DNA from 3 places in the Sulfurovum sp. TSL6 genome. Region 3 is predicted to be linked to each of the others. Evidence: riboswitches for the same ligand, from Rfam matches in the RefSeq annotation. Region 3 holds a riboswitch; each other region holds the start of a gene.
The links. A riboswitch is a leader RNA that binds a small molecule or an ion and turns the genes downstream of it on or off. The one in region 3 is predicted to bind cyclic di-GMP.
Positions count from the first base shown of each region.

Region 1: another riboswitch for cyclic di-GMP. It lies ahead of LDM93_RS03940 (hypothetical protein); the one in region 3 lies ahead of LDM93_RS07970 (bifunctional diguanylate cyclase/phosphodiesterase).
Region 2: another riboswitch for cyclic di-GMP. It lies ahead of LDM93_RS03920 (DUF4382 domain-containing protein); the one in region 3 lies ahead of LDM93_RS07970 (bifunctional diguanylate cyclase/phosphodiesterase).

Region 1 covers NZ_BPFJ01000001.1:797,489-808,057, reverse strand. Annotated here, with positions in the region: gene LDM93_RS03970 (glycerate kinase) at 1-942, shown strand, start outside; gene LDM93_RS03965 (glycosyl transferase) at 953-2,182, shown strand; gene LDM93_RS03960 (sugar phosphorylase) at 2,176-3,918, shown strand; gene galU (UTP--glucose-1-phosphate uridylyltransferase GalU) at 3,911-4,744, shown strand; gene LDM93_RS03950 (EAL domain-containing protein) at 4,788-7,397, opposite strand; gene LDM93_RS03945 (hypothetical protein) at 7,659-8,126, opposite strand; cyclic di-GMP riboswitch class I at 8,392-8,471, shown strand; gene LDM93_RS03940 (hypothetical protein) at 8,635-9,072, shown strand; gene LDM93_RS03935 (cytochrome c family protein) at 9,354-10,569, opposite strand, start outside.
Region 2 covers NZ_BPFJ01000001.1:784,438-795,006, forward strand. Annotated here, with positions in the region: gene LDM93_RS03890 (DUF2238 domain-containing protein) at 27-626, shown strand; gene LDM93_RS03895 (SdiA-regulated domain-containing protein) at 655-1,380, opposite strand; gene LDM93_RS03900 (6-phosphofructokinase) at 1,377-2,348, opposite strand; gene LDM93_RS03905 (LOG family protein) at 2,448-3,320, shown strand; gene LDM93_RS03910 (valine--tRNA ligase) at 3,389-6,022, shown strand; gene LDM93_RS03915 (tetratricopeptide repeat protein) at 6,022-6,606, shown strand; gene LDM93_RS03920 (DUF4382 domain-containing protein) at 6,718-7,587, opposite strand; cyclic di-GMP riboswitch class I at 7,657-7,734, opposite strand; cyclic di-GMP riboswitch class I at 7,805-7,882, opposite strand; gene LDM93_RS03925 (EAL domain-containing protein) at 7,972-10,257, opposite strand; gene LDM93_RS03930 (DNA polymerase IV) at 10,298-10,569, opposite strand, start outside.
Region 3 covers NZ_BPFJ01000002.1:594,380-604,948, reverse strand. Annotated here, with positions in the region: gene recQ (DNA helicase RecQ) at 1-309, shown strand, start outside; gene LDM93_RS08015 (ribonuclease HII) at 296-862, shown strand; gene LDM93_RS08010 (hypothetical protein) at 851-2,185, opposite strand; gene aroC (chorismate synthase) at 2,185-3,264, opposite strand; gene rnc (ribonuclease III) at 3,261-3,932, opposite strand; gene rnhA (ribonuclease HI) at 3,942-4,385, opposite strand; gene LDM93_RS07990 (lipopolysaccharide assembly protein LapB) at 4,345-5,388, opposite strand; gene dnaG (DNA primase) at 5,499-7,157, shown strand; gene LDM93_RS07980 (peptidylprolyl isomerase) at 7,228-7,509, shown strand; tRNA gene LDM93_RS07975 (tRNA-Ala) at 7,572-7,647, shown strand; cyclic di-GMP riboswitch class I at 7,837-7,934, shown strand; gene LDM93_RS07970 (bifunctional diguanylate cyclase/phosphodiesterase) at 7,976-9,916, shown strand; gene LDM93_RS07965 (hypothetical protein) at 9,956-10,252, opposite strand; tRNA gene LDM93_RS07960 (tRNA-Glu) at 10,327-10,401, opposite strand; tRNA gene LDM93_RS07955 (tRNA-Glu) at 10,432-10,506, opposite strand.

The DNA of each region.
Region 1 (10,569 bases), on a different contig from region 3:
CCTCTGATCCAAGGAGGGGTTGCTATTTCACATCAAGAGGGTGAATGTAGCTTTATTGAACACCATACTTCAACACATCCTTTAGTTTCACAAAAGAGTATTGACGCTGCAGAAAAACTGATCGAAGCTATGCAAACCATGGGTGAAGATGACTTTTTCATCTTCTGTCTTTCAGGTGGGGCTTCAGCCATGATCGAAAAACCTATTGATGGCATCACTTTAGAGAATTTTCAAAAAATATCCTCCGCATTGCTAGGTTCGGGTATAGATATTCAAACAATGAACAGTGTACGAAAAGCTATCTCTCAGATCAAAGGTGGAAAACTGGCGAACCATACAAAGGCCAAAGGGGTGGTTTTGGTATTGAGTGATGTGATCGGTGATGATCTACAGACTATCGGTTCTGCTCCAATGATGAACGGTAAAATACCTCACCATATTATCGGAAACAATACGATTGCTTTAAAAGAGGCAAAAAAGTATATCAAAGGCAAAGTTGAGAGGGTAAAAATAGTAACGAATACACTCAACGGACCTTCTAAAGAGGCTGCGAAATATCTAATTAAAAAAATAAAAGAGTATGACAAAAGATATGACTCTTTTTGTCTGCTTTTTGGCGGAGAGACGACCACAGAAGTCAAAGGTACGGGTAAAGGAGGTCGCAACCAGGAGTTGGCTCTAAGACTGCTGGAAGATGCATTGGTTTCGGACAAGATCTCTATTTTAATTGCAGGGAGTGATGGTATCGATGGAAATTCGCCTGCAACAGGCGCCTTTTTAGAATCAAATATTTACAAAAAAATGAAAATAAAAGGCTTAAAACCAAAAACATATTTAAAAAACAGTGACAGTTATACTTTTTTTAAAGCACTAAATTCCGATTTTACCATAGGTTCTACAGGAACGAATGTGATGGATTTTATGATCATCTTAAAAAAATAAAGGAGAAGCAATGGCAGATTTTTTTCAAAACGGATTAATCACAACACTACAAAATCTCTCAAATAGAACACTTGATGAGATGGAGGTTGAGTTAGAAAAGTTCTCAAAAAGACACAATATGGTGCTGCTTCTGCCTGCACTTTACTCAGAATTTGAAACACCGGCTATGCAACAGATCCTTAAAGAACTGAAAGGGATAAAATATCTTTATAAGATCATTTTGGGCTTAGACAGAGCAACGGAAGAGGAGTTTGAAAAGGTTAAAGAGATCATGTCCACACTCGATGTGAGGGTAGAAGTACTTTGGAATGATGGGCCTAATGTTCAAAAACTCTACCAAGAGTTTAGTGATCTAGGATTTAACAGTATTAAGATTAAAGGAAAAGGTCGAAATGTATGGACGATGCTGGGCTATGCCCTTGCAGATAAAAATGCCTTTGCATTTGCCCTGCATGATTGCGACATTGTAAACTACAGTCGTGAAGTTCCTGCTCGGCTTTTTTACCCGATCATTCACCCGGCACTGGATTTTGAATTTAACAAAGGCTACTACTCACGTGTGACAGACAAGCTGCATGGACGTGTCACAAGGCTCTTTTACACTCCGCTGATCAAAGCACTTAAAAGTACCTATGGAGAGAGTGCCTATTTAAACTATATGGACAGTTTCAGGTATGCACTTTCAGGAGAATTTGCCTTTACCCGTACACTTGCGCGGGGGATTCGTATTTCACCTACCTGGGGCTTAGAGGTATCAACGCTGAGTGAAGTCTATGATAAAACTTCTGTGCGACGTATTTGTCAAACAGAGATCATGGAGAGTTATGAGCATAAACACCAAGAACTCTTAGGAGAAAACCCTGCCCAGGAGCTTGAAGGTGGAGTAGCAAAGATGGCCATTGATATTGCACAAACTATTTTCAGGGTCATGACACAGAGTGGGGTGACATTTTCTAAAGAGTCACTGACCACACTGCGAAGCTCATTTTTTCATGAGAGTCGAAGAGCCATTTCCCGCTATGATGCAGTAGCTAAATTTAATGCTTTGAATTTTGATAGAAAAAAAGAGATAGATGCCGTTGAAACTTTTGATAATGCACTCAAAGAGGCGTGTGAAAGTTTTCTTGCAGATCCACTGGGGGTTCCTTCCCTTTCAGCATGGACAAGTATACGTTCTGTATTGCCAGAGATATCAGATCTATTTAAAGAAGCTGTCAATAAGGATAATGGCTCATGTTAGAAAGAGATAGTAAAGAAAGATTGGACCTTATTAAATATTATCTTGAAAGTATCTACAGCAAAGAGGATGCCTCTTTGGCATATGATGCCGTATGTGCAATGATCAAGGAGTATCAGGAAAAGGTTGAAAGCAAACCCTATGTGATGACTGAAAAAGATGTGATACTGATTACCTACGGTGACCAGATCTTTCATGAAGGAGAAACGGCATTAGCTACGCTTAAGAGATTTTTAAATGAGTATGCCCAAGACTGCATTAACAGTGTACATATTTTGCCATTTTACCCTTATTCGAGTGATGATGGTTTTTCCATTGTAGATTATAAAGGCGTCTGCCCTTTAAAAGGTTCATGGAAAGATATTAAAGCACTGAATCAAAATCACCGTCTTATGTTTGATGGTGTCATTAACCACATGAGTCAACTGAGCCATTGGTTTGAAAAGTATTTGGCCAATGATCCTGAATATTATAACTTTTTCACCGAACTTGATCCTTCGCTCGATCTATCGGCTGTAGTACGACCACGGACGACCCCCTTACTCACTGAGTTCAATGATGATGAAGGAAGTATCCGTCATATTTGGACAACATTCAGTGCTGATCAAGTGGATTTAAATTATGCGAACTATAAGGTCTTGCTCAAAGTGTTGGATGTACTGCTTTTTTATATAGAAAAAGGTGCATCGCTTGTAAGACTTGATGCAATTGCCTTTATCTGGAAAGAGATAGGCACAAACTGTGTGCATCTGCCACAGACCCATGAACTGATACAACTTATGCGTGAGGTGATCCATGCTGTGGCTCCTGAGATCATTATCATTACTGAGACCAATGTGCCACATGATGAAAATATCTCCTATTTTGGTAATGGGACTGACGAAGCACATATGGTTTATAACTTTGCCCTTCCGCCACTCTTGGCATTTTCTGTTTTATCGGGAGACACCACTAAATTGACAGCATGGGCTAAGAGCTTAACTCTTCCGAGTGACAGGGTCTGTTTCTTTAATTTTACAGCCAGTCATGATGGTATCGGAGTACGGGCAGTGAGTAATATTCTTGATAAGGATGAGTTGAACTTCTTAGTGAACTCTTGCAACGCACATGGTGGTTTAGTCTCATATCGAAGTGTGGGTGAGGAGGAGAAATCTCCTTATGAGTTAAACTGTAGCTATATAGATATTTTAACCCACCCTGATGAGGATGATACATTGCGACTTAAACGTATGATACTTTCCCAAGCTGTTGTATTAGCCATGCCTGGGGTTCCAGGTATCTATTTTCACTCACTTGTCGGATCTCGAAATTATCATGAAGCAGTGAGAAAAACGAGACGAAATCGAGCCATCAATCGTGAAAGATTAAATTTTGACAACATCATAGAGGAGCTGAGTGAAGAAGGAAGTCTACGTAATAATTTGTTAAAACGTTATAAACAACTCATTTCGATACGTATTCATGAACCTTGTTTTGACCCTTTTGCCAAGTTTGAATTTTTATCACTGGGTAAAGAGGTTTTTGCTATAAAACATTATGGTAAAGAGAGTAATGAATTTCTTATCGCTCTACACAATTTCCAAAAAACAGAAATTGAAGTGGATTTGTCACCCTATAAAGAAGATGTATTTATGGATATTATTTCACATCGACAGATAAAAGAAGGAATATTTATCATGCAACCCTATGAGATATTGTGGTTAAAACCATTAAAAGAAGGAGAAAAGAAAAATGATTAAAAAATGTTTATTCCCAGCTGCTGGATATGGCACACGCTTTTTGCCCGCAACCAAAGCAACACCAAAAGAGATGCTTCCCATCTTGACCAAACCTCTGATACAGTATGGGGTAGAAGAAGCCAGTGATGCTGGCATGGATGTTATGGCGATCATTACTGGACGTGGTAAAAGGGCTTTGGTAGAACATTTTGATATCTCTTATGAGCTAGAGCATCAAATTAAAGGAAGTTCCAAAGAAGCATTACTGAAGAGTACGCGAGAGATGATGGATAAATGTACCTTTACATTTACCAGACAAACAGAGATGTTGGGACTCGGTCATGCCATTTTAAAAGGTGAGCCTTTGATCGGTAATGAGCCTTTTGGTGTGATTCTGGCAGATGATCTTTGTGTGAATGAAGAGGGGGATAATGTTTTAGCCCAGTTGGTAAAGATCTATGACAAATATAAATGTTGTGTAGTTGCCATTCAAGAAGTGCCTAAAGAAGAGACCTACAAATATGGAGTGATCGAAGGAAAAGAGATCCAAGATGATGTTTTTATGATATCAGATATGGTAGAAAAACCAGACCCTGAAGATGCACCTTCGAATCTAGCGATTATAGGACGATACATTCTTACCCCTGATATTTTTAGAACCATAGAAGAAACCAAACCTGGTAAAAATGGAGAACTACAAATTACTGATGCTTTGATGAATCATGCCAAAAAAGGTATGGTTTTAGCCTATAAGTTTAAAGGGAAACGCTTTGACTGTGGAAGTGTTGATGGTTTTGTTGAAGCAACAAACTATTTTTATGATAAGATGAAAAAAGAATCAGAGTAAACATTTTTAGTGTAGAGAAATGTAAGAATGCCAATAGATCCTGCTATGCATTTTTGTTTAAAAGTATTTCTTGAAGTTCATCTGCCGACATAGGGTAAAAATAGTAGTGTCCCTGGACGTACTTACACTTTTTACTTTTTAAAAAATTGATCTGTTCTATCGTTTCTACACCTTCGGCAATGACCTTAAGATTGAGACTCTTTGCAAGTGCTATGATCGATTTGATAATAGCAATATCCTCTTCATCTTCAGGTATGTTTTCAATAAATGATTTATCGATCTTGAGTCTGTTGATGGGTAGACGTTTTAAAAGAGACAATGAAGAGTATCCTGTTCCAAAATCATCGATGGAAATATTGATACCCAGCTTATTGAGCTGTTTCAGTTTATTAATGATTTCCATAGCATTCTTCATCATATGACCTTCTGTAATTTCAAATTCCAGCCACTCTGGTTTAAAACCGTAAGTATCCATAGTATTTTGAATTCTATGAATGAAATGAGTGGACTCTAATTGTCTCATTGAAATATTTAATGCAAGTTTACCAGGGTCTAATCCGTCATTATGCCATTTGGAAACCTGTTTCATAGCGGTATGCATCACCCAGTCATCAATTTCAAGTATCATACCAGTCTCTTCTGCCATAGAAATAAATTTTTTAGGTATCAGCAAACCTTTTGTTGGGTGCTGCCATCGTAATAGTGCCTCAATCCCGACCAATTTATCGGTATTTATGTCGATCTGTGGTTGATAGTGAATGATAAATTCTTCATTATCAATAGCTTGACGTAAACTGGTTTTCATATGCATTTGTTCCAGTGCATGTTTTGTCATTTCTGGTCTATAGAACTGAAAGTTGTTGCGTCCGCTTTCTTTTGCCCTATACATAGCCGTATCAGCATACTTTAAAAGATCTTTTTCATTGTCTGCATCTTGGGGATAAAGACTAATACCGATACTGCTTGTAATATATAATACATGCTGATTAACATGTATGGGTTCTGAAAACATATTGAGAATAGCATGTCCTAATTTAGATGCATCTTCTGAATAGATGACATCTTCCATGATAATGGTAAATTCATCTCCGGCTAAACGGGCAAGCGTGTCTTCTTTACGTATAGAACTCTTAAGTATTTCTGTTATTACTTTTAAAACTCTATCTCCTACGTCATGACCCAATGAATCATTGATCTCTTTAAATTTATCCAAGTCGATAAAAAATAGTGCCAATCCTCTCTCTTTCTTTTTTGCCTTTGTAATCCCTTGTTTCAAACGAGTGTTAAATAGTGCACGGTTAGGAAGTCCTGTAAGTGAATCATGATTAGCTTGGTGATGCAAAATATTTTTTTGTTTTTCTACTTCTTTTTCAGTTTCTGTACGATCAAGAATATCTTTGGTTAACTGCTCTTTAGTGATCTCAAGCTCTTTTGTTTTCTTTAATAATTGTTGATTTATCGTAAGAAGATCATTTGTTTTTTGTAGAATCTTAGTTTCCAAAAACTTTTGATTGCTCTTTTTTGCTTTTAAAAGTAGCTTTTGTTTTTGTATCTTCTTGAGATTCAGTTCACTGTACTTGTTGCTCAAGATAAGTGTAAAGAAGATGATCTCAATAAATGAACCTGCAAGAAAAGCGTATCTGTTTATGTCTGTATTGTCTAAGACACCATTAAAGGTTAAAGTCATCATACCCATAGCAGGCATATAAATGATAAGTGCAATAAGATAGTATCTGGCACCTATAAGACCTTGATACCAGGCTTTGACTGCGATAACAAGAAGAAGAGTAAAGAACAATGATGAATAAATGTTAAACATTAAACATGCATAGGGGATATCTTGTGATATAAGCAGTGCAAAAAGTAAAAAAACTGCTGCTGATATCTTAAAAAGCTTATCGATCATTGGCATGCGTTTTTGCAACTCTAAAAAACGACCTGAGAACAGAACCAGGAACAATACTACAATAGTGCCAACAACATGCAGCCCTTCACTCCAACCAGAAAAACCAAGCTCTAAGTAAAAACCACTTTTCATAGCTATAAATACAATAAAAGAGAGTATATATGCAATGTAATATGCGAAGATACGATTTTTAATGATGATTAAATTATACATACTGAATAAGACTATAATGAATAATATACCAGCATAGATAATATAGATATCTGTAATATCAATACGGTTGGGTCTAAAAAACTCTTCTTCAGTCAAGATCTTAAATTCCCCAATATGTCCCGAATCTGTCTTGCCTTTTATATAATATGTCGCACTTTCGTTTGGTGAGATATGTAGTTTATAGGCTGGATTGTAATTTTGAATACTTCTTTCTTGAAGCCTTACATTGAGACCATTTTTCTGTATATCCCATGCATCATTATTTTTTGTATACAGATCTAATGTTGACCAAAAAGGCTCTGTAAAATAAAGTACATAATCTTCATTATCACTATGATTTGTTACATGTAGTTTTATCCATGCTGTCCCCGTATAATAACCTTGAGAAAATTGACTTGGTATCACCTTGGTAAAATCTATCTTTTCAATAGTGTTAATATCAAGTGTATTGCTGTGATCATAATAATAGTAGAGTGTAAAGTGGTCATATTGTTCTTTTTTATCTGTAAGTGTAACGGCGGGATATGATGTCACTACAGATAAAACTAATAAAACTAATATTTTTCTAAACATGTTATCCAGCTAAGTATATGTATTTGTTAATCAGACCTCTTAAATTTATTATTATAGATTATAATAGTTTATTCTTAACTTTAATGTAATTGAACTGAAGTGTTATGAGATGTTTAGTAATTCTTAATAGAAGCATTCGTATAAAATATAAGAGATGACTCGAAAGAAAAGTGTCATAGTTAAGGTAAACATACTAAAGATGTAAATTTCTCTAAGAACTTGTTATGCTTCTCTTTCTTCTTTTCTTCTGTCTTTTCCATTGAACATAGTAGAGGTGAGATCTTTAAAGTCATCATTGAGACTTACCCCTGCCATTTTTTCAAATTCATCAAAGTCTGAATAATATACTGTGAATGAAATTTCCGTCACATGCACCATGTTCCAGTTTTCAGCAAACACCTCTTTTTGGAATGCAACATGAGCAGATGTAGGATGATCTTCTTCACTGTCAATGCCATCTCCTCTTTTTCTATCGTAAGAGTATCTTATAAACATAGGTATCAGTTCCAGTTCTTTTATCTGGTCTATCTTGTCCTGCTTTGCTTTGGCAATAGTCTCTTCATCTGCATTTACATCTTCACAGCCAAAATATCTTCCTGTTAGAACTCTATTGAAGGTTCTTCCTGGGGGATTTTGGACTTCGGTTTTTTCCTTTTTTTTACCAAATATTTTTCTCAACATCTCTATCATACACCTTCCTTCCTTCTTAATATTATACAATATATTTTAAAGAAGACAAATAGATGTCTATTTTTCTAAAAAATAATAATGACACGTGTAGATATGAAGTCTATTGGCTTGGTATTCATAGTAAAAGATCATTAAAAATGGCCAAAAATAATAAAGGATAAATATAATTATTTGTTTTGCAAATGCCTCTGCTTATTGAATAGAGTGTAAGATTTATTTAATTATATATCCAATATAATCAATTACGAAAGTTATTTTTAAATATTATTGATTGAGCCAAACTTGTTGTGAAGCAGGGACGGAAAGCTATGGGTCTTAGTAGATTAAGATTGCCAGGTTGCTACATACGAATACTTGTATTTTATGTATATGTTCTACTTTACTCTTTTATGCATAAATCTTATTTAATTTAAATTATTTTGTTCTAATAAAAACGAACCCATATCATATAGTGTATGACACTTAAACAGAGTTTTTAAAGATGCAATACCTACAGTAAAGGATCATCATGTACGTAAGAGAAGAGACTATAGAAGAAGAAAATTTAGACTGGGATGCGCTTACACAAGTATCAAAAGATAATCAAGAACAACTTATAGAGGATACGAAAGAAGAAACTGTTTCTCATGACCCTTTCTCTAAACCAAAGAAAACATTTTTGAAAAACCGTGTCAAAAGTCAAAAATTAGGCCCTAAGTTTACTCTAAAAAATGAATTGACTGATCTTTTTAAGAAATATGCAGAGGTTTCTTTACTTCTAGGGATTGTCTTTATACCTTATACTTTGGGGTTCGTGATTAGCTATTTTTTATTTTATTTCTATGGCGGTATGTCCATCAGTAATTTTCTTGGTGTGCAGGAAGTACCTACTACCATTGAATTATGGTCTATAGGTGCGTATTTGTTTATAACTGTTGGTGCTGTCTTGGCTTTTTTTATTCCTTAGCATAATGAGTAAACACTCATTATGTTGCTTAGATAATGCTCTATACACTTAATTACATCTTTTGACAGTATACCTTTCAAAGTTTACATTAGACTCATCCACTATATAATCATTTTCTACTATTTTTATTTCAAATTTAGGCACAAAATTGTAAAAAATGAGTATGAAAAACTAGCTTTTGTATGTAGTTTTATAGATAATATTTGTAAGTAGTTATAAAAGCATGTAAAAGAAGAGTAGTGTTATTCCACCCTCAACTGGGGTGGAATCAAGAAGTTTACCTAAGGTGATTCTGGATATCTATATACTTCTGTAACCAATAGTTTCTTCGCATCACTCTTAGCTTGGTCTAGGAAACCAGTAGCCGGATCAACGACGAATTTACCATTAGCACCTTTTTGCATGTAGTATACTCTATATTCTACTTTCACATTCGTTTTACCTGTGATATCGTAAGTCAGTGTATATGTTTCTGTTTCATTAGGACTTAGGCGGTTATCTTTTTCAACCATCCATGAGTCAAATCCAGGACGTACAATAAAGGTATCGCTAGTGTTCTTACTTGGCTTACCATTTGCATCATACCTTTTACCTGTTTCATGTCCATAAATACGAGTAAACGTAGAGTTATTACTATCTACGACTATCGCTGCATTTGTTACAGTACCTGTTGTTACTCCACTGTTATCTGTAGATTGCGTGTCGAAGCTTACTGTTGCATCTACACCCGTAATAGTGTATTTTGTACCATCAAATTTCTGCCCACTTACTTCTGAGCCATTCAAGTCTGTTACTTTTCCAGGGAAGTCTAAATTTTCGCTTCCATTATTGGCAACTGGAACTGGAGTTAATGCACTTGAGTGAAGTACTTTACCAGCTAATGGTTGTACATTATTTTCAATATAATCAAAGGAAGAGTCACCAGTACTAGTACTAATAGGAACTATACCTTGGTCAGATGTCACGATCAAACGTGTTAATACACGACGCATAGGGTGTGCACCTGGGAACATGTGTGCAGTCTTATTTGTTAGTGCAGTAGTCACTGTTAATGCGTTACCATCATTTGACACTGATTCATTTACTTTCGCTTCAAATCCACTTTGGATCTTAGCAGTAACACTTGTTTTTTGACCTGTTTTACTTGCACCTAAGAATGCATGTGAGTTTAACCAACCAGCAGCTACAGGGTTTTCATCACCATGACTTTCTGGATCCGTAGGATCAAAGTGAGCAGTTAGATTAGGATTATCTGCGAGTGTCCATAACTTATCTGGACGTGCCCATTGGTGTAGTACTGTACCTTCTATTCTTTCCATATGACATTTTTGACATTTCGGTGAACTTAATGTGTCACTGGAAGCTACATCAGTACCTGTAGTCACAGCCATTTGTGTTGAACAAAGTTCCATAAAGTGACCTTCACCATCTTCACCGCCTGGTACTGCTGCCCCTGCAGAACGTTGATGACATGAAAGACATAAGCCTTTACCGCTT
Region 2 (10,569 bases), on a different contig from region 3:
TAATACTAAAGGAAAAAGGAGAGGATATGCCAAAATCACACAAGTTAATCTATACAATATATCTGGTTATTTGGGTCATTATGGCGATCAATCCCAAATATCCCGCTGATTGGCTTATTGAAAATGTATTGATATTCATTTGTGTTCCTTTTATTATCTGGATGGATACCAAGCATCAATTTACACTTTTAAGCATGATTTTTCTTCTCATATTTTCCAGCCTGCACTCTTTAGGATCGCACTATACCTATTCAGAGATGGTGCACTTTAACACCATCACACAGTTTTTTGGCTTTGAGAGAAATCATTTTGACCGCTTGGTACATTTTCTGTTTGGATTACTTCTCTTTAGGGTACTGTTTGAGATGATTGCTCCTAGTACAACTACGGTTAAAACTGCTTTACTCTTTACCTTTACGATGATTCTTTCTATCTCCACACTCTATGAACTGCTTGAATGGCTTGCAGTGGTTATATTGCACCCTGAACTCGGGATGGCTTTTTTAGGCACACAGGGAGATATATGGGATGCGCACAAAGACTCTGCTCTTGCCATGACAGGTGCTTTGATCAATATACTTTTTTATCAAAGCTATAAGCATTTATGGCTATTAAAAAGAGGATAAAAGCTATCTATGAAAGAGCTGTAGTAGGTTATAAGCCTAATCTCTTTTTCTTGTATTTTACAATGCGTCCGTCATCATCTGCAAGATACACATTATCTTTCGCATCAAAGGCTATACCTTCCCAGGCACCCTTCTCCAATTTAACTTTTTGTACAATTTTCTTCTTTTGAAGATCATACTTGATCAAAAGATCTTCTTTATCACTCACCATATAAAGATATCCATCATAAAAAGTAAGTCCTGCAGTGTCAGCAACATGATGTTCAATCACATCAATGATCCTTGAAGGATAAGGCATCAATCTGACTACAGCAATGAAAGATTTCTTTTTCTTCTTGGATTGTTTGGCTAGATAGACTCTATTGCCTACTTTTGCAATGCCTTCTATTCCCGATTTTTTGTTAAACAGCGGTAACTTTTTCCCATGATAGATGGTATCCAAAGGAATTTCCTTCTTTTCACCTGTCAGAGTGTCAACCATTAACAACCCTTTATTTTCAAGAGCAAAAATCATCTGTGACTCTTCACATACAATACCTTCAAGATCATACTTCCCCAGCTTTATTTTTTGAAGTATCTTTCCTTTTCGGTGGATCTTATAGTAAGCCCCTTCATCATTGGCGACAACAAGTGTATCATCACTGGTACAATAACTTACCCCTGAAGCTTCTGGGATCTTTGCGATCACCTTTCCTTTGGGATCAGCACAGGCACTAACCCATAATACAAAAGGAAGCCATACATAATATTTCATATATGGCACCCGAACTCCATTCCAAGCTTCAATAATTCAGCGTTTATTTCGTATTTTTTAAAAGCAACATCTTCAATATCTTTATGATTAAATCCACTTTTATTGTAACAGATCACGGAGCTTTTATTGCCTTCAAGCAAACCATCTATAGCCTGGGTCACAAAATCAAAAGCCATAAGACGGTCATACACTGTAGGATTTCCCCCACGTTGCATGTGACCCAGTACTGTAATACGGGATTCTATACCTATCTCTTCTTCAAACCACTGTGCAACATCTTCTGAATTTTTCATAGCTTCAGAGACCACTGCGATAAAATACTCTCTGCCCTCTTGTATCTGTTTTTTAAAACATGATTTATAATCGTTTAGTTCATAGGGTATTTCCGGTATTAAGCACATCTCTGCCCCAGAGGTCAGTGCTGAGACAAGTGCCAGATAGCCACACTCTCTTCCCATCGCTTCTATGACAAATGCACGGCTAAAGGATGATGCAGTATCTCTGATAGAGTCTATGGCATACTTAATGACATTAAGTGCTGTATCTACACCAAGACAGTACTCTGTTCCAGCAATATCATTGTCGATCGTAGCAGGAATACCGGCAAAGCTTAACCCTTCACTCTCGTCACTCAGTGCCTGCATCCCTTTAAAGGAACCATCACCACCCAAAACGACCAAATAACCTATATTATGTGCCTTGAGGTTATCAAGTGCCTGTTTACGATAAGACTGCTCCATAAAACGTTTTGAACGAGAAGAGCGTATCTTTGTCCCACCACGTGAAATGATACCTGCAACATCACGGTAACCTGCCTTATAGATGTTGTTGTCTATCAAACCTTCAAAACCATTATTTACAAAATACGGTGTAAGTCCTTTCCCAATGCTGTATTCAACAAAACGCTTGAGTGCAGCATTCATTCCTGAAACATCACCACCTGAACAGAGTATCGCTATATTTTTCATGGTTTAGCCTTTGTACATTCATATAAAAAATTATAACATTAAAATGTATTCAAAGGAATTCATTCAAAAAATATGTATAATATCCATAGAGGTACCAGTATGAAAAAAAAGTCCAATAATTATTCTGACACGTTAAAACAGATCAAAACCATCGTCAATGATCCATCTTATGAAATTGCAGAGGAAGATAAAAATTTTATCTATTCTGATGAGGCCAGAGGAGTAAGACTTCAGCTTGATTATCTCAAAGCAGAGGTAAAAATGCAAAAACAGGGTGTGGACCATACAATTGTGGTTTTTGGTAGTGCCCGTATTGTTGAATTTGATATTGCTATAAAAGAATTGAAAAAGATCGAAAAGGAGTTGGAGGCTTCTCCTCATTCAGAAGCACTTCTTATTGCACTTAAAAAAGCGGAAAGTATAGTAAGAAAGAGTCATTACTATGACGAAGCACGTAAATTTGGTCAACTGGTAGGGAAAAGCGGTAAAAGCCCTGAAGATATGCATGTCACCTTAATGACAGGAGGTGGTCCTGGTATTATGGAAGCAGCAAACCGCGGTGCTTCTGATGTGGGTTCCAAATCTATCGGTCTCAATATAGACCTCTCACATGAACAATTCCCTAACCCATACATTACACCTGAACTCTGTTTCCAGTTTCGATATTTTGCCGTACGTAAACTCCATTTTATGCAACGCGCCAAGGCGCTGGTCATCTTTCCAGGAGGTTTTGGTACCCTTGATGAACTCTTTGAAGTATTAACACTGATACAAACAAAAAAAAGTCACCCTATACCCGTCATTCTGCTTGGAAAAGAGTACTGGAACCGTATGATTGATTTTGATTTTTTACAAGAAGAGGATGCCATAGCGTCTCATGATCTAGATATATTATCGTATGTAGATAATGCAGAGGAAGCATGGGATGCCATTATACAATGGCACAAAAAGAACAAAACTCCACTCTTTTAAGCCCTGCCATAAAAGAAAAAGCACCATTACGCTATAATCGCGACAATATTATCATGTAGGATAGTCTGATGAGCGAATCAACTGAAAAAAAAGCAACATATAACCCAAAAGAAGTAGAAGATAATTACTATAAACTCTGTGAAGAGCGTGGGTACTTTGAAATAGATGGAAATAAGCGTATCCAGGAGGAAGGGAAAAACTTTTCTATTATGATGCCTCCTCCAAATGTTACAGGGTCTCTGCATATCGGTCATGCACTTACATTTACACTCCAAGATATCATTACACGTTATAAGCGTATGGATGGGTTTAAAACACTTTGGCAACCTGGTACTGACCATGCAGGTATTGCTACTCAGAACATTGTAGAAAAGCAGCTTTTAGCCGAAGGTACGACAAAAGAAGAGATAGGAAGAGAGAAATTCTTAGAGCGTGCATGGTTGCAAAAAGAGACAAGTGGCGGCAACATCGTACACCAGATGAGAAAGCTGGGAGTCACACCTGCATGGAAACGTGAGCGTTTTACCATGGATGAGGGGCTTAAAGAAGCCGTCAAAGAAGCATTTGTCTCACTTTACAATGAAGGTCACATCACTCAAAATAATTATATGGTCAACTGGTGTACCCATGATGGTGCATTGTCTGACATTGAAGTAGAACACGAAGAGGTCAATGGCAAATTCTACACGATGATCTATAAATTTGCTGATGGTTCAGGAGAGCTTGAAGTAGCGACTACTAGACCTGAGACATACTTCGGTGATACCGCGATCATGGTACACCCTGATGATGATCGTTATACAGACATCGTTGGTAAAGAGGTTCTTTTACCACTGACGGATAGAAAGATCAAGGTTATTACGGATGAATATGTAGATATGGAGTTTGGAACAGGTGTGGTTAAAGTGACACCTGCACATGACCAAAATGACTATGCGGTAGGGAAAAGACATAACTTAGAGTTCATCAAGGTCTTTGATGAAAAAGGGATATTAAATGACTACTGTGGTGATTTTGCTGGTTTAGAGCGTCTAGAAGCGCGTCCAGTGATCGTAAAAGCACTTGAAGATGCCGGACATATCGTGAAAATAGAAGAGCATATTCATCAAGTAGGACACTGTTACAGATGTAAGAATATCGTTGAACCTTTTATCTCTCAACAGTGGTTCTTGAGTGAAAAAATAGCTGAAAATTCTATCAAAGAGACTAAAAAACACAACAACTTCCACCCTGCCCACTGGATAAACTCTTATACAGCATGGATGGATGAACTTCGTCCTTGGTGTATCTCTCGTCAACTATGGTGGGGACACCGTATACCGGTATTTACCTGTGATGACTGTGGCCATCAATGGGCAGACAGGGAAGATGAACCTGAAACATGTCCAAAATGTGCATCAAAGAAAATAACACAAGACCCTGACGTACTCGATACATGGTTCTCTTCAGCCTTATGGGCAATGTCACCTTTAGGTTGGGGAAATAACGGTAAGCTTACAGAACTCTATAATGAAACTGACATGGAAGATTTTTACCCTAATTCACTGCTCATTACAGGTTTTGACATCATGTTCTTCTGGGTAGCAAGAATGATGATGATGGGTGAACATTTTACAGGGAAACTACCATTTGAAGACATCTATATGCATGCGCTTGTAAGAGATGAACACGGTGCGAAGATGTCAAAGTCAAAAGGCAATGTGATCGATCCACTTGATATGGTGGAAGAACATTCAGCAGATATTATCAGATTTACTTTGGCATACCTGGCTGTACAGGGTCGTGACATAAAACTGGGTGCTAAAAATCTAGAGCAGTTTAGAAACTTTACGAACAAACTTTACAATGCAACAAACTACTTGCAACTCAATGTAGATACTTTTCCAGAACTCAAAGATATAGAAGTTAAAACACTGCTTGGGCGCTATATGCAAAGCCGTTTGAGTCTTGCGGTAGAGAAGATTCGTACCTCAATTGAGTCTTATAAATTTGATGAGTCTGCAAAAACACTCTACAACTTTGTATGGAATGAGTTTTGTGATTGGGGTATCGAATACTCTAAAGCCGACAGAGAAAGCATCGTAGAGCTTGGTGCGATCTTCAAAGAGACACTTAAAATGGTTTCTCCGTTCATGCCGTTTATCTCTGATCATCTTTACCACAAACTCTCAGGTACTACACTAGAAGGTGGTGATTCATTAATGGTCATGAACTTCCCTAAAGAGATAACAAGAGACGTAGAAGCTGAAAACATGTTTGCGATCATCGAAGAGTCTATCACTGCTCTGAGACGTGCTAAAGTAGTCATCGATATGGGTAATAGCAAGATAGAAAAAGCCTACATCAAACTAGATGTAAATATCGATACAGAGATGGCTCGTCCATTCATACAGAAATTGGCTAAAGTGGAAAATATTGAGTTTGTGGATGCAAAAGTAGCAGACTCCATTACGGATGTTTCTGATAATTTAGAAGTGTATCTGCCAACGGGTGAGATAGATATGACACCTATCATCAACAAACTGACTAAACAAAAAGAGAAGCTAGAAAAAGAGATACAAAAATTAAGTGGTATGCTCAATAATGAAAAGTTTGTTGCCAATGCACCAGCAGAAGTACTTGCCACAAATAAGCAAGCACTTGAAGATGCGCAAAGCAAGATAGAAAAAGTGAGTGCAGAACTTGCAGGGTTTGGTGTATAATGACTCCTCTAGCACAAGAAGCGTACAACGCATTACTCGCAAAAGAATACGATAAGGCCCTTGAGCTCTATACTGCTCTAGAAAAACAAAATGACCCTGTATCTTATTACTATCTAGGTTTTCTATATTTTAGAGGCTATGGTGTCAACCAAGATACTAAAAAAGCCTTTGACTACTATCTAGAATCTGCAACCAGAGAAGTACCTTTGGCACAGTTTGAAGTGGCATTGATGCTAGAAAACGGTGAAGGGTGTGAGAAAAATGAATCAGAAGCAGCCTTCTGGTACGAAGAAGCAGCCAAAAGAGGCAACATAGATGCCTTTAATAACCTTGGTGCCATGTACAAAGAGGGTCGTGGTGTACACCAGGATTACAAAAAGGCATTCATACTCTTCTCTAAAGCAGCTCAGGCAGGCAATGCCAAAGCACAGTTTAACCTGGGCGCATTATATGACATGGGGTTAGGTTGCGAAGAGGATAAAGAGAAAGCCATAGAGTGGTGTAGAAAAGCTGCCTATCAAGGCCATGAGATGGCAAAAGGTATTATCAAACGTATGCAGCAAGACGGGCAGATCGTTTTTTAAAATACTTGTAGAGAATTGTTCTAAGCAGCATATAAAAAGAGATTAGATTATTTATCTCTTTTTACTCCAGACACATACTTTGTATGCAGTCTGGAATATATTCAATACATTTTAGTTTGAAGTATTGATATCAACCAATGTTGTTTGTCCTTTCAAGACTTCAACATTATGTTTTTCATAGAAAAATTCATTATATATACCACCTGCTAGGTAGTCTGCCGTAATAAGAGTATAGTTTCCTTCACCAAGGTATGCCAACGTAAAGTTACCATCACTAATATTGACATCGTCTGAGCTTACAGCATTCGGGAAAGGATCTAATTCATCATTCCAATCACCTTCTTTGTAAGCAAAAACCCTCAAATTATTATGGTCTGAAAAATCAAGAACTGTTCCCCTAATCATACCTGAAAGTTCAGTGACCACCAATCTAATCACTGGTTTTAAATTATATTTTCCACTTCCTGTCGGAACAATTGATTTATATATATCGAAATCTGCAGTCACTTCGATTTTTGCATCAGCCGTGATATCAAATGCACCTTTACCTTTATAACCGCTTTGTCCTCCACTAGGAACAAATAATGGCGCAGATGATCCATCAGACCATGTTATATTACAATCTGGATTACTTTTAACTTCTGACTCTTTTGTAGGGGCAGCCAATTTAAAGCGAATCTCCTGATAGTGACCTGCCGGCAGAATCATATTTCCCAAATGAAGTGATTTACCATCATGAAGTTCAAATAGGTTGAATGTCTGAGGCTCGAAATCTTCAGCAGTGATCCAATTTCCCTCATAATTGTATTCAATACCAATAACAGCAATATTCACTTCTGTTACATTTACATCGTTTTCTTTATCCAACTGAGGTTGCGCATCAGTGATACTGAGTGATAAAGTACCCGTTGGAGTAGAAGAACCGCCTCCACAGCCTGTGATGAGTGTGATTAGTGTAAAAGCTAACACAATAGCTATCATATTATGAAATTTTTTCATAAATACCCTTTTTTATATATTGGATGTTGCGCAAAAGAAATATGAATTTATTTTGGCAGCCTGGCGATCTTAAAATGAAGACCCATAGCTTTCCGTCCCTGCTTCACAACAGGTTTGGCACAACAAAATAATTTTGAATTAAATAGAATTTGCAGGCAGAACAAGTTGTAAAAGCAAAATAATACTTTTAGTATTGGTATTTGGCAACCTGGCGATCTTAGAGTTAAGACCCATAGCTTTCCGTCCCTGCTTCACAACAGGTTTGGCACAACAAATTATATTTAAAAAGTCTCTTTACTATAACGTAGGTATTATATATCATTATGAATTAGATACATCTTGAATGATCCAAACTTGCATAATATTTTATAATATTGGAACTTCAGTAACATTTTGTAAAAACTGTTTCTCAAACTCTTCTACATCTACAGCTTTGGAAAAATGATATCCTTGATACCTAAGTTTTGGATCTAGCCCTCTAAGCAGCTCTAGTTGCTGTTCGTTTTCAATACCTTCTATAATGATGTTATAGTTGAATTGTCTTCCTATGTCCAATATACTTGAAACAAGATGTACTTCACTAGGGTTGAATTCTATATTTTTTATAAATTCCTTATCTATTTTCAATGTATGGAAAGAAAGCTTCTTTAGATAAGATAAAGAAGAGTAGCCTGTACCAAAATCATCAATGGCACATCTTACTCCTTGCCTACGTAACTCATTAATGACATCCTCTGTATTATCAAAATTATCAATCAGTGATCGTTCTGTGATCTCTATCATGATGTCATGAGTCTCTAGTCCATATTTTCTTAACTTGTTAAGGAATTCCCTAGCAAAATTATTTTCTACAAATTGCTGTGCATTCACATTGATCGAAACATACTCCAGGTTCCAGCTATTCTCTTTTTTCCATTGAGCTATATGCTGGCATACATTATCAAGAACCCACCATGTAATCTGTGAGATCAAACCTGCTTTAATAGCCAATGGTATAAAATCCTGCGGTGACAGGGCTCCTCTTGTCGGATGATCCCAACGTACAAGTGCCTCAGCAGAGCACACTACATCTTCATCTATGGAAACTACGGGTTGATAAAAAAGACCCAACTGATTATTTTTGACTGCATATACCAGGTCATGCTGAAGCATAAATAGCTCTTTTTGTTGTTTGTCTAAAGAAGAATCATAATATGCAACATGTCCATTATCATTCTTTGCTTGATACATTGAAAGATCTGCATGTCTTATGATCTCTACGATATTCGTATAAGCAGGTTTCATAATAACGATACCTATACTTGATTTAATATGTAAATGCATCTCTTTGATGATAAAGGGTTCTAAGAAAAGATCCTGTATCTCTCTAGAAAACTCTTCAGCTTCTTTATGAGCCATGTTTTTATCTTCTGATACATGTGGAATAATAATGATAAATTCATCTCCACCCAATCTGCTGACCATACAATCTTTTCCTAAGTTATCGGTCAAACGTTTAGATACAGCAAGAAGTACATCATCTCCCACTTGATGCCCCAAAGAGTCATTAATGCTTTTAAACTGATTAAGATCAAGATAAAAAAGTATTGAAAAATATGTTTTATGTTTTACACTCGTTACAAGTTTCTCCATATAGTTCCTAAAACCTCTACGATTGAACAAACCGGTAAGTACATCATGTTGCACCAAATATTCAAGCTCTGTTAAGGCGGTATGTTCTTTCGTTTTATCCTCTATCATACCTACGCCACCCAAAACATTATTATCTGAATCACTAAAAGAAAAAACTTTTGCATCTATCCAAAATGGCTTATTATTGAGGGATACATATGGACCTTCATAAGATTGTGTACCCTCACTAATTGCATTTTTTAATACTTTTAATATACGTCTGTCTGGAAGCATACGAAGATCCATTCCTGTGATCTTCTCTTTTTCATGCTCAAATAATGTCTTTAATTGTTCATTACACTCTAGTACCTTTAAATCTTTATTATAGGTAAAGATACCAAGAGGTGCATTTTTAAATAAACTATTTAAAAGCATATGTTCCGATTGCAACATATTAAAAGCATTTTTTTGTTGATACATATTATAGATGTTGGTCACTTGTGCAAGAAAATACAAGATCAGTGAAATGGTAAGTATGATATGCAAAGGCGTATCATGAAGCAATGCCATAGAAAAAATAAGAGGCAATAAAAGAATAGTTGAATACATGATATTGAGTCGTGCATCTGCCGATAAAGAAACTGTAGAACCTAAAGACAATCCTAAAAGTACCGCAACAATATAAAGTTGATAATAGTGATCTACCTGATGTATAAAAATAAAACCTAATGTTGAAAAAACAAGTGCAGTCAATATTGCATCAACGACAAATTTTTTATACCATAATGCCATGGAGTATTTTTTAGGATTTTGTTTAAAACTATAAGCAGAATAAAGTCTATATCCTGTTAAGATCATCAAGATCAGTGACCACACTAGAATACTGCCATCAAGTATTGGGTATAAAGCTACAATGATTAAAATAGCTAATAGAACAACAACTAACAGTGCTCTCGTCGAAAGTGTATACAATGAATTGACTACAGAGTCATCAACCGTTTGAAGCTCTTTTATGTTCGAGAATAATCTTTTTAAATTCATACAACATTGTAGCATGAAACCCTAATAAGTTGAATATATTTTAAAGTTCATTTCCTGTTTTAATGATATCCAGCCCAAAACGTGCTCTTAACGCATGTATATTTTGATGTAATTGTTTTTCTTTGCTGTCGTCATGGAAATCTATCAGTGAAAGTGTCTTCAGGTTAAGTGAAGCAAAACTTGAAACGTTCAATGTCAGTTTGATAGCTCCTTTATTGCTCTGGGCTATCTCTTCATACATGTCTGAAAGCATAGACTTAAAGAGTGTTTCAGAAAAAACCCTGTTCACAGTTAGTGTCTTTTTAACTTTTA
Region 3 (10,569 bases):
AAAGGTGCACATCAGATTGAACTCAAAAAAGAGAGGCTGACTGTACAAAAAGCGGCGACGAAAAAGAAAGTAACCTATTTTGATGATTATAATGTAGAAGTGTATGATAGGCTTCGTGACTTACGTACACAGATCGCTTCGGAAAAAGGTATTCCTCCTTATATCGTTTTTTCAGACAAGACTTTAAAAGACTTGAGTATGAAGGTCCCGCAAGATAAAGAAGCCATGCTGGAAGTACACGGAATTGGGGAAGTGAAATTTGAACGTTACGGGAAAGAGTTTTTGACTCTTTTAAATGATGCACAGTAAACCATTATGCGGCATAGATGAAGCAGGCCGTGGTCCTTTGGCTGGTTCATTGGTGATAGCGGGGGTGGTGTTGAAAAAACCTATTGAGGGGTTGATGGATTCAAAGAAGCTGACAGAGAAAAAGCGTGAAGCACTTTATCCGATGGTGATCGAAAATTCAGCGTATCACATCGTCTCTTTTTCAGCCAAAGAGGTCGATGAAATGGGTATCTCTCAATGTTTACAGGCAGGTTTACAAAGTATACAGAAGCATTTGTCTGGTGTTGAGTATCTTTTTGACGGAAACAGCACTTTCGGTGTTGAAAATATTAGCACGATGGTCAAAGCAGATACGAAAGTAGCTGAAGTGAGTGCCGCTAGTATCTTGGCGAAAGTCACGCATGACAGAGAGATGATAGAGATGGCAAAAAAATATCCAGAATACGGCTTTGAGAAACATAAAGGGTACGGGACCAAAGCCCACATTGAGGCTTTACTCAAATATGACCGGTGTGAAATGCATCGTAAAACGTTTAGAGTGAAAGGTTTGGATGACCCGGTATTAAAATTCTAAAAGTTTGCCGTTTATCTTGACGGAACCATCCATAATGTTGATATGATAGATCCTTTGACCCTCTGATCTTTTCGGTCTATACATCATATATCCTATCATGAATTCTGGATCTTCTTTGAGCATAGTAAGCATCTCGTTCGAAAAGGATAGGTGTAAATCCCCATCTATTTGTTGTAGGACATGTTTTGGTTTCATGCCTAAACGGTAAATATCCAAAGATTCATCTAGTTGCAATGTAGCCTTCAGGGTAAATCCATACATCTCTTTCCCATGAAGTGTGACTTTCTTAACAGAAAGCATGGGGATTGCAAGATGCATCTTATTTGAAGCGAGTGCCTCTAACTGTGCACCTAACTCTTTTTCTTTATTTGGATCTGTTTTTTGTAGTTTCTCCGACGTATCTACATCAATGTTACTTATATTCATATCCATGTGTAATGTATGCATCGCAAATTTTTCTTTTTCAAAGAGGAGTTCAAGATTTTTTATCTTTGCTTTGAGCGTTTCTGTAGCCAGACCATCTTTTACAGTGGATGTTGAGTGTAGAACCATTGTATCTGCAAGGAGGGTACCTTCAGCTTCCTCATCGATCTCTATTTTCTTTATGCTGTAGTCTGTCATATAATCATAAGCCGTTGTTCCTGTAAGTTCATAATGGCTTTGATACCCGGAGATCGTTCTGTTTAGCGCATCACTCATATAGAGGTGAAGTGTCTCAAATCTCTGCATATATTTAACGATTTTTTCTTTTTTGATATCTCCTGAAAAGTGCAGTCCCTGGAGTATGAGTTTAACTTCTTTCTCTCCTTCTATTCGTTCGTTAATATCTTTCACATACCCTTTGAAGGTAGTAGTACTATGGACGATATCGACATGCATAAGGAATATTTTTTTCTTGATCATATCTTTGAGCTGTGCTAAGACTTTTTTGTCATTTTCAGTAGTGAAGGCTGTAGATAAATAGGTTGGCAGGGTAAGCGGATATACTTCCAAAGCGATCATATCTTTTAAGTATGTCACATCAGTACCTATCTGTATACCTTTGAGCTCTTTTGTTTCTTCAACAGTAAGCCGAATCCCCTTTTGAGCTAAAAACAGAGCAGCTTTTTGGGGATCATTGATTTGGATCACAAAGTGTTCAGTATCTTTTTTAATCTGTCTGTCCGAGACGGTAAATCCATTTGTTTGTATATCCGTGAGCTGCAGATTGAGAGCTTTTTGTAATGTGTTTAGGTTTTGAACGTTTTCCGTATGATTAAAATAATAGAGTACGGTAACAATGATCAGTACAAGTAATCCAAAACCTAATTTTTTCCGGCCCATTAATACTCTTTGTAAATAGCAGTGAGGTGGTCCATCTTTTTGCCCATATTCAACAGGGTCATATCAGCGAGTGTCAGTGCCATCATGGCTTCACATACCACAGCACCTCTAATAGCCACACAAGGGTCATGTCTTCCTTTGAGGTTACATTTGACCTCTTCATCATGCGTTGTGATGGTCTGTTGCTCTTGAAAGATAGAGGGTGTCGGTTTGAAGTGTGTCTTCACAACGATCGTATCCCCATTGGAGATACCTCCGAGCATACCGCCTGAGTGGTTGGAAGTAAAACCGTCCAAGGTAATTTCGTCATTATTCTCACTCCCTTTTAGGTGGGTACTGGCAACACCATCTCCTATCTCTACTGCTTTGGCTGCATTGATACCCATCATGGCTTCTGCAAGTATGGCATCGAGTTTGTAGTAGAGTGGCTCACCCAGTCCTATGGGTACACCTGTGGCAGTCGTAAGTACCACACCGCCTACAGAGTCATGGTTCTCTTTCGCTGCGAGGATCGCAGCTTCCTGTGCCGCTTCTTGTGCAGGGTCAAGGGCGTACATCTTGGAACTTTTTGCATATTCAAAATCCTGTACAGATCCTTTGATACCATCGACTTCACAGAGACCGCTCTGTATAGAAACACCCAACTCTTTAAGCATCAGTTTCGCGATGGCACCGCCTGCCACACGTGCAGCAGTTTCTCTGGCCGAACTTCTTCCACCGCCACGGTAATCTCTTAACCCATATTTGTGAAAGTAGGTAAAGTCTGCATGTCCGGGACGGAAGAGGTCTTTGACATTCTCATAATCTTTGGATTTTTGATTGGTGTTGAAGATGATCATAGCGATAGGGGTACCTGTACTCACACCTTCAAATGTACCAGAAAGGATATCCACTTTATCTGCTTCTTTACGCCCTGTCTCCAATTTGGATTTACCGGGTTTTCTTCTGTCCAGTTCACTTTGTATAAATGCCTCATCTATCTTCAGCCCGGCAGGTACACCGTCAAGTATGCAGCCAAGGGCCTTACCGTGAGATTCGCCAAACGTCGTGAGGGTGAGTTTTTTTCCAAAGGTATTCATGCTTTTAATTCCTTTAATGCAAGTTCGGCTGCTTTTTGTTGTGCCTCTTTTTTACTTTTACCTTTTGCTGTCGCAATGGTCTTGTCATCGAGTGTCACTGCAATGACAAACTCTTTTTTATGGTCTGGACCCGAAGAGTCCAAAAGCGTATAGTTGGGTGTGACTCCGTGGGTTGCCTGTGTGAGTTCCTGTAAAGCAGTTTTGTAATCTTTTGAGAGAGAGTCAAGGTCTATTTTTGGATGACACTCTTCTAAGAGTTTGATAGATATCTCTTTGGCCGTAGTTAAACCGGCTTCAAGGTAAATAGCCCCGATGATCGCTTCAAAGGCATTAGAAAGTAATGAGGGTTTGTTGCGACCATTGTTGTTCTCTTCTGCCAATGAAAGGTAGATATAGGAACCAAGGTCCAGTTTCCTTGCTAAAAGTGTAAAACCGCTTTCATTGACAAGTGAAGCACGGATCTTTGAAAGTATCCCTTCATTTGAATTGGGGAACTTGCTGAAAAGATACTCTCCTACAATGAGGTCCAGTACGGCATCTCCCAAAAATTCAAGCCGCTCATTATTGTAAGGCTTTTTGTAACTTTTATGTGTCAAAGCCTCAATAATCAATTGCTTGTTTTTAAATGTATAGTTCAGTCGTGCTTCCAGTTGACTGTAATCATTCATAAATTTCTCCTATAGTGTTAATTTTATTCTTTCTGCTTCGTTACGGGCCAGTTCATCGCAACGTTCATTTTCCGGATGACCATTGTGTCCTCTGACCCATGTGCCACGTACATTGTGAGGACTCGATACTTCAATATACTCTTTCCATAAGTCTACATTCTTTACCTTGGAAAAGTTCTTGCGCACCCAGCCTTCTAACCATTCATTGATGGCTTTGACCACATAAGAACTGTCAGAGATGATCTCTACATCACAAGGTTCTTTAAGAAGCTTTAGCCCCTCTATCACCCCTCGAAGTTCCATTCGGTTGTTGGTGGTATGGGAATCTCCGCCAAAGTACTCTTTACGGGCCCCCTTAAATTCCAAGATGCCTCCATAGCCACCAGGGCCAGGATTTCCCAGACTAGAACCATCAGAGTAAAGAGTAATCTGTTTTCGGACTTGATTTTGCAATTTTTTCCTCAACTTTAACAGAATTTATCGCCATACAATTTGGACAGCGTTTGAAAGAAACAGGGAAACTCTGTTTACATTTTTGACAGAGATAAGAGAAAACCAAATCTCCCTCTTCAAAGCCATTTTGTTTTGCTGTTGCTAACATATCTATACTAAAAATACCACTTTGGGTTGCAGGTTCTTGCAGATAACCTTTCGCATAGTAAAGTGTTTGCAACTGTTTATTTGACGTGATTATATCCAAATCGAGTTGTGAATTCGGTAAGAACCAAAGGATGTCAAGAAGCTCTTTGATACGTTCAGGATCAATGCTCTCCCAGGCACTTTTGGTATCAAGCTGTAAAAGCGCTTTGATGATGTGTCTATAGAGACTTGGTTCTTCTTTTAATATCTGTTTGAGTTTCTGTACTTTATCAGGTATGGATAAGGTTTTATTTGCAAGGAGTTCTGAAAAATCCAGGAATTTTTCAAGTGACCTTGTCTCTTCTCCTAACATATTCAGAGGCCCTAAGACCTCTTTGGCTTTATCATATTTTTGCATGATCTCATATACGATCCCCAGTTCATAAAGGGCTTGGACATTACGAGGTTTCTTGCGTAAAACTTCTGTGTAAATGGACTGGGATCGTTCCAGAAATCCTGCATGAAGATAGGTGCTCCCCAGACGTTCCATCAGCTCTATTTTCCCTGGGTCATGGGTAATATTTTTAATAAGGAACAGATAAATACTAATGGCTTTGTGGTACTCTCCGGCATTTTCAAATGCTTTTGCCAGAATGGTAAGTGGTTTAAGCATATGAGGTTCGAAAGGCATGTCCGCTGTTTCCAAAGCACATTCGGCAGTGTCAAATTTTTCTAAGAACTTAAGTAGGTTCCCTTCTTCTTTTTGCTGCTTATGCAGTCCCCATCCATAGGTAACGAGTGCAATGATAAGAGAGATCACAACAATAAGCATAATGCTGAAAAGAGGGTCATTATACGCAGGTAATATATGTTCCAAAATAATCCTTAAAAGATACAAAGCAATGGGGAAAAGGTTAAAATAACCTGTTACATGCGCTTTACTCTGTTTACGTCCTTAAATTATATCTAATTAGATATAATTTTAGAATGATAGATAATGCCTCGATAGAATCTTTAAAAAACAGTATTGACATTGTAGATGTGATAGGTAGCTTTATAGAGTTACGTAAAGCCGGAGCAAACTACAAAGCGAACTGTCCTTTTCATGGAGAAAAAACCCCTTCTTTTGTTGTCAGTCCAAGTAAACAGATATATCACTGTTTTGGTTGTGGCGTAGGGGGAGACAGCATTAAATTTGTGATGGAGTTAGAAAAACTTTCCTACCCTGAAGCGATAGAAAAGCTTGCTTCTATGAATAACTTTTCGTTGACCTATACCAAAGGAAGTTCGGATTATTCTGATGCAAAACGTGTACTTGAGGCCGTAGGTCAGTGGTATGTGAAAAATCTTAATCATAATGAAACAGCGATGAAGTATCTCCTTGACAGAGGCATATCCCAAAATTCCATCGAAACGTTTGAGATAGGCTATGTGCCAAGCGGACAAGAAGTGATGCAGTTTCTGCAAAGGGCTTTACTCCCTTTGCCCAAGGCAGCAGAAGCAGGGATCATCGCACAAAATGAAAGTGGTAATGGCTATTATGCACGTTTGGTGGAAAGGATCACTTTTCCTATCTATTCTACAAGCGGTTCTTTGGTAGGTTTTGGCGGCAGGACCATTACGAACCATCCTGCAAAGTACATCAATTCTCCCCAAACAAAACTGTTTAATAAGTCGAGACTCCTTTATGGGTATCACTTGGCAAAAGAGAGCATCTATAAGAACAAAAAGATCATTGTTTGTGAAGGGTATTTGGATGTCGTGATGTTCCATCAGGCAGGCTTTAAAGAAGCGGTCGCAGGGATGGGAACGGCACTGACACCGGAACATTTGCCTCTGCTGCGTAAAGGAGATCCAAAAGTGATCTTGGCCTATGACGGTGACAAAGCAGGTATATCAGCAGCACTGAAAGCGGCTCAGATGTTGTCAGTGGGAGGTTTTGATGGCGGGGTTGTACTCTTTCCTGATGGACAAGACCCTGCAGACCTTATAGCCAAAGGCCAGAGTGAAACCGTAGCGAAGTTGCTTCGTGAAGCTAAACCGTTGATCCCTTTTGTGCTGGAGATGATCGTTTCACTATATAATTTAAATGATCCTAGAGCCAAAGAAGCCGCTTTTGGCGCCGTGAAACAGTATCTTGAGACGCTCAGCCAGATCATCAAAGATGCATACATTCCTATGGCAGCGACATTGGTGGGTGTAGCCCCTTCCCTTTTTGGTAAAGAGACCAATGTCGCCAGAGCCAGAGAAAGTTTTACGCAAAAAAGAGATGATGTAGCACAATTAAGCATACTGAAGACCCTCATTGAAAATCCTAATCTTATCGATAATGTTCTCAGTGTGATGGATATCAATATGTTGGGTGGTTATGCAGAACTATTTACAGCACTCATCAATGGAGAGACCGAACATCCTGGTTTGGTAGGGATCAGTGTAGATGACAGTCTGGAAGTCATGAATGAAGAAGAACTCAACAGTGTACTGCGTAATTTTCTCATAAAACATTATGATCTGAAGTTAAAAAGTATCGCAAGTTCACAACAGATACCGTTTGAAAAAAAGAGTTTTCTCATACGTAAGATTAGAACAGATATCATACCCAGATTGAAAAAGGGCGAATTGGTTGCTTTTGAAGCAGGGATATGATTTTTTACTTGACATCAAGGAAAAATAGTATATAAACGTTGCAGATTAAATCAACAGTAAGGAAAGTACAATGGCAACAGCATCAGCAAGACACATATTGGTAAACGATGAAGCACTCTGTAAGGAACTCAAAGAAAAGATCAATGCAGGTGAGATCAGCTTTGAAGAAGCAGCGAAGCAGAACTCTACTTGTCCATCAGGAGCAAGAGGAGGAGAACTGGGAAGATTTGGCCAAGGTCAAATGGTACCGGAGTTCGATAAAGTGGTGTTCAACGATGAGGTAGGTGTCGTGCATGGTCCAGTGAAAACACAATTTGGTTACCATCTGCTTGAAATAACAGAACGTTCATAAAAAGTCTACAAGATAGGTAAATTATATCTATCTTGTGCTAGAATCTTATTTTTCACATCAATGGGGCATTAGCTCAGCTGGGAGAGCGCTTCGCTGGCAGCGAAGAGGTCATCGGTTCGATCCCGTTATGCTCCACCAAACTTCGTTTAAATCATTCATGACACTTTTAGAACATAGAGAACATAGATAAATATGCTAAAATAGATTCTATAATTATTGGTTGTATCGTTTTTAACACTACAAAAGTAACATATTTAAATATAATTAATTATTTTTTAAAATTATACATATTTATTTAATATAAATGATTTATAATGCAAGATACTTTTCGTAAAATGCTACACCTGTCGTGAGACGGGGCCAGAAAGCCATGGGTCTTGGATATACTATATATACAGTCAATAAAAGATCGCCAGGTCACACAAACAGTACAACTATTTTCTTAAGAACTATTTTAAGGTATGACATGCTCGACAATATGAACTTCTATGATTTTATGCAGAAACAGATACTTGTAGTGATTACATTATTTGCCGGCACTGGAATGGGGTATCTTTATATAGGATGGCTCTATTCTTCTTCTTTGCTTCCTGAATTTTTATGGTTTTCTCTTGTAGTGTTACTCTCTTTTTGGGGATATCGATTACATAGAACCTTTGCTGATAATGATCTTAATATACAGCAAAAAGAAAAGTGGCTTGGGCAACTGAGGTATTTTTTATTTAGCTATTTCTCTATTTGGACAGTGATGTTCCTGATATATACATCACGCAGTGATATAGAGTTACATTATGTGGCCATTGCAACCCAATTGGGTTGCGCTGTTGTCTCTGCAACCATTTTGGCTTCACAGAAAAAGCTGGCTGTGTTTACTTTGGGCACACTTATGCTGCCTTTGACTATGTATTTTATCTTGGTCGGTGAGTTCTACAGCTATCTATTGGCTTTTTTTACGATTGTTCTAAGTGGTGTTTTGTTATATGCTGCACACAATACTTTTAATTATCTGATCAAAAGTCAGTACCAGGCCTATCATGACCCTTTAACTTTACTTGGAAATAGACGCTATTTTATCGAACTTCTCAATGATGCTATGAAAAGCCAAAAACAGGACCATAAACATATCTATTTGATATTGATCGATCTTGATCATTTTAAGACCATTAATGATACTTTAGGCCATGATATTGGGGATGTGTTACTCTGTCAAGTAGCCAAGCGTATGCTCACTCTTTGTAAAGAGCATCAAAATTTTGTATCCCGTCTTGGCGGAGATGAGTTTTGTATTCTCAGTACTTCCTATGCTACGGAGAAAGAGTGTTTTCATCATGCATCACAGTTTGCGGAGAAGTTACTGGCATTGATCAGAGAAAGCTACCATATAGAAGAGCACTCTTTATATATTAGTGCCAGTATCGGTGTGAGTATTATCAGTGATCCCAAAATGGAAGCCAGCACCTTCATCAAAGAAGCAGATATCGCCATGTATGAGGCTAAAGGAAAAGGAAGAAACGGCATTATCTTCTTCAATGATACACTTTCAAAAGATGTCGAATGGAAACTTGAAATAGAACGTTTATTACATTTCTCACTTCAAAATAACGAAATATCATTGACCTACCAGCCACAGTATAATCCTGAGAATGAAATAATCGGTTGCGAAGTCCTTTCACGTTGGGACAACGAAACATTAGGAGAGGTCAGTCCTACTGAATTTATACCGATCTCTGAAAAAACGGGATTCATTATAGAGTTGGGATATTATATATTAGAAGAAGCTTTTCTCACATTTAAAAAGTGGGAAGAGAAGGGTATTGCGTTACAACAGATGTCTATTAACGTCAGTATGCGACAACTTTTTCATTATAATTTTATTCACGATGTGAAACAGCTTTGTGACATCTATCTTACAAAGGAACAACGATCAAAAATAGTCTTTGAAATTACAGAGACTTCCGTTGCGGATGATATAACAAAACTGATCGAAAACATGAGGATCCTTCAAAATTACGGTATTCGTTTTTCAATGGATGATTTTGGAACAGGATATTCCTCTTTAAGTTATCTTCGACAGTTGCCTATCAATGAAATCAAGATAGACAAGTCTTTCATCTCTGAATTACATCATCTTGAAGATAATGAAGACAAATGTTTCATTGAAACGATCTTTACTATAGCTAAAAACCTCAATTTAAAAATTGTTGCAGAAGGGATTGAGAATGAGGAACAGCGCAAGTTTATTGTTGATCAAAAATGCGATATTTTACAGGGTTATTATTTTTCAGGACCTTTGCAAGATGATGCATTTGAAAAACGCTTCTTGGAAGCTGAACATACAGAGGAGCTAAAATCCTCTGACTATTTCAAAGAAGCAACATATGCTTTTTCTTTATCCAACTCAAAATAGTAGCGTATGATTTTAGGGAGTTCTTTTTTGACTTTCGTTCTATTTTCCTCTGTTTTTTAATACTTTGAATATAAAGGCATCAGGAAAGGTTTTTTGGTAAGAGGGTAAAAGTCTTTGTAGTGTTGTTTTGTCTTCTGTCTGGATAGAAGAAGCAATATGTAGGTCCCCTTTTTTTTCTACTTCAACGGTTCTTCTCAGTGCAGGAGGGAGTTTTTTTAACTCTTGTTTCAGGGAATCAACATTATGATATGCCGCAATACGGACAGTATAAGAGACAGAGGCGATACTTTGTAGAGGTAATATCAATAGTGTAGTGATAATAAGTAGACGAAACATTTAAAGGTCCATTTTTATTAGTATTATATCAGAGTTTTTATAAAATAAATTTTGTGGTAAATAAATGAAGTAATTGGTGACCCCAAGGAGACTCGAACTCCTGTAACATGGATGAAAACCATGGATCCTAACCGCTAGACGATGGGGCCACAAATATTGAAAAGGTTACAAGTTATAAATGGTGACCCCAAGGAGACTCGAACTCCTGTAACATGGATGAAAACCATGGATCCTAACCGCTAGACGATGGGGCCATCTGTAACTTGTGGATGGCATTATATAGATAGGGTGCTTAAAAATCTCTTAAGATACTGTAT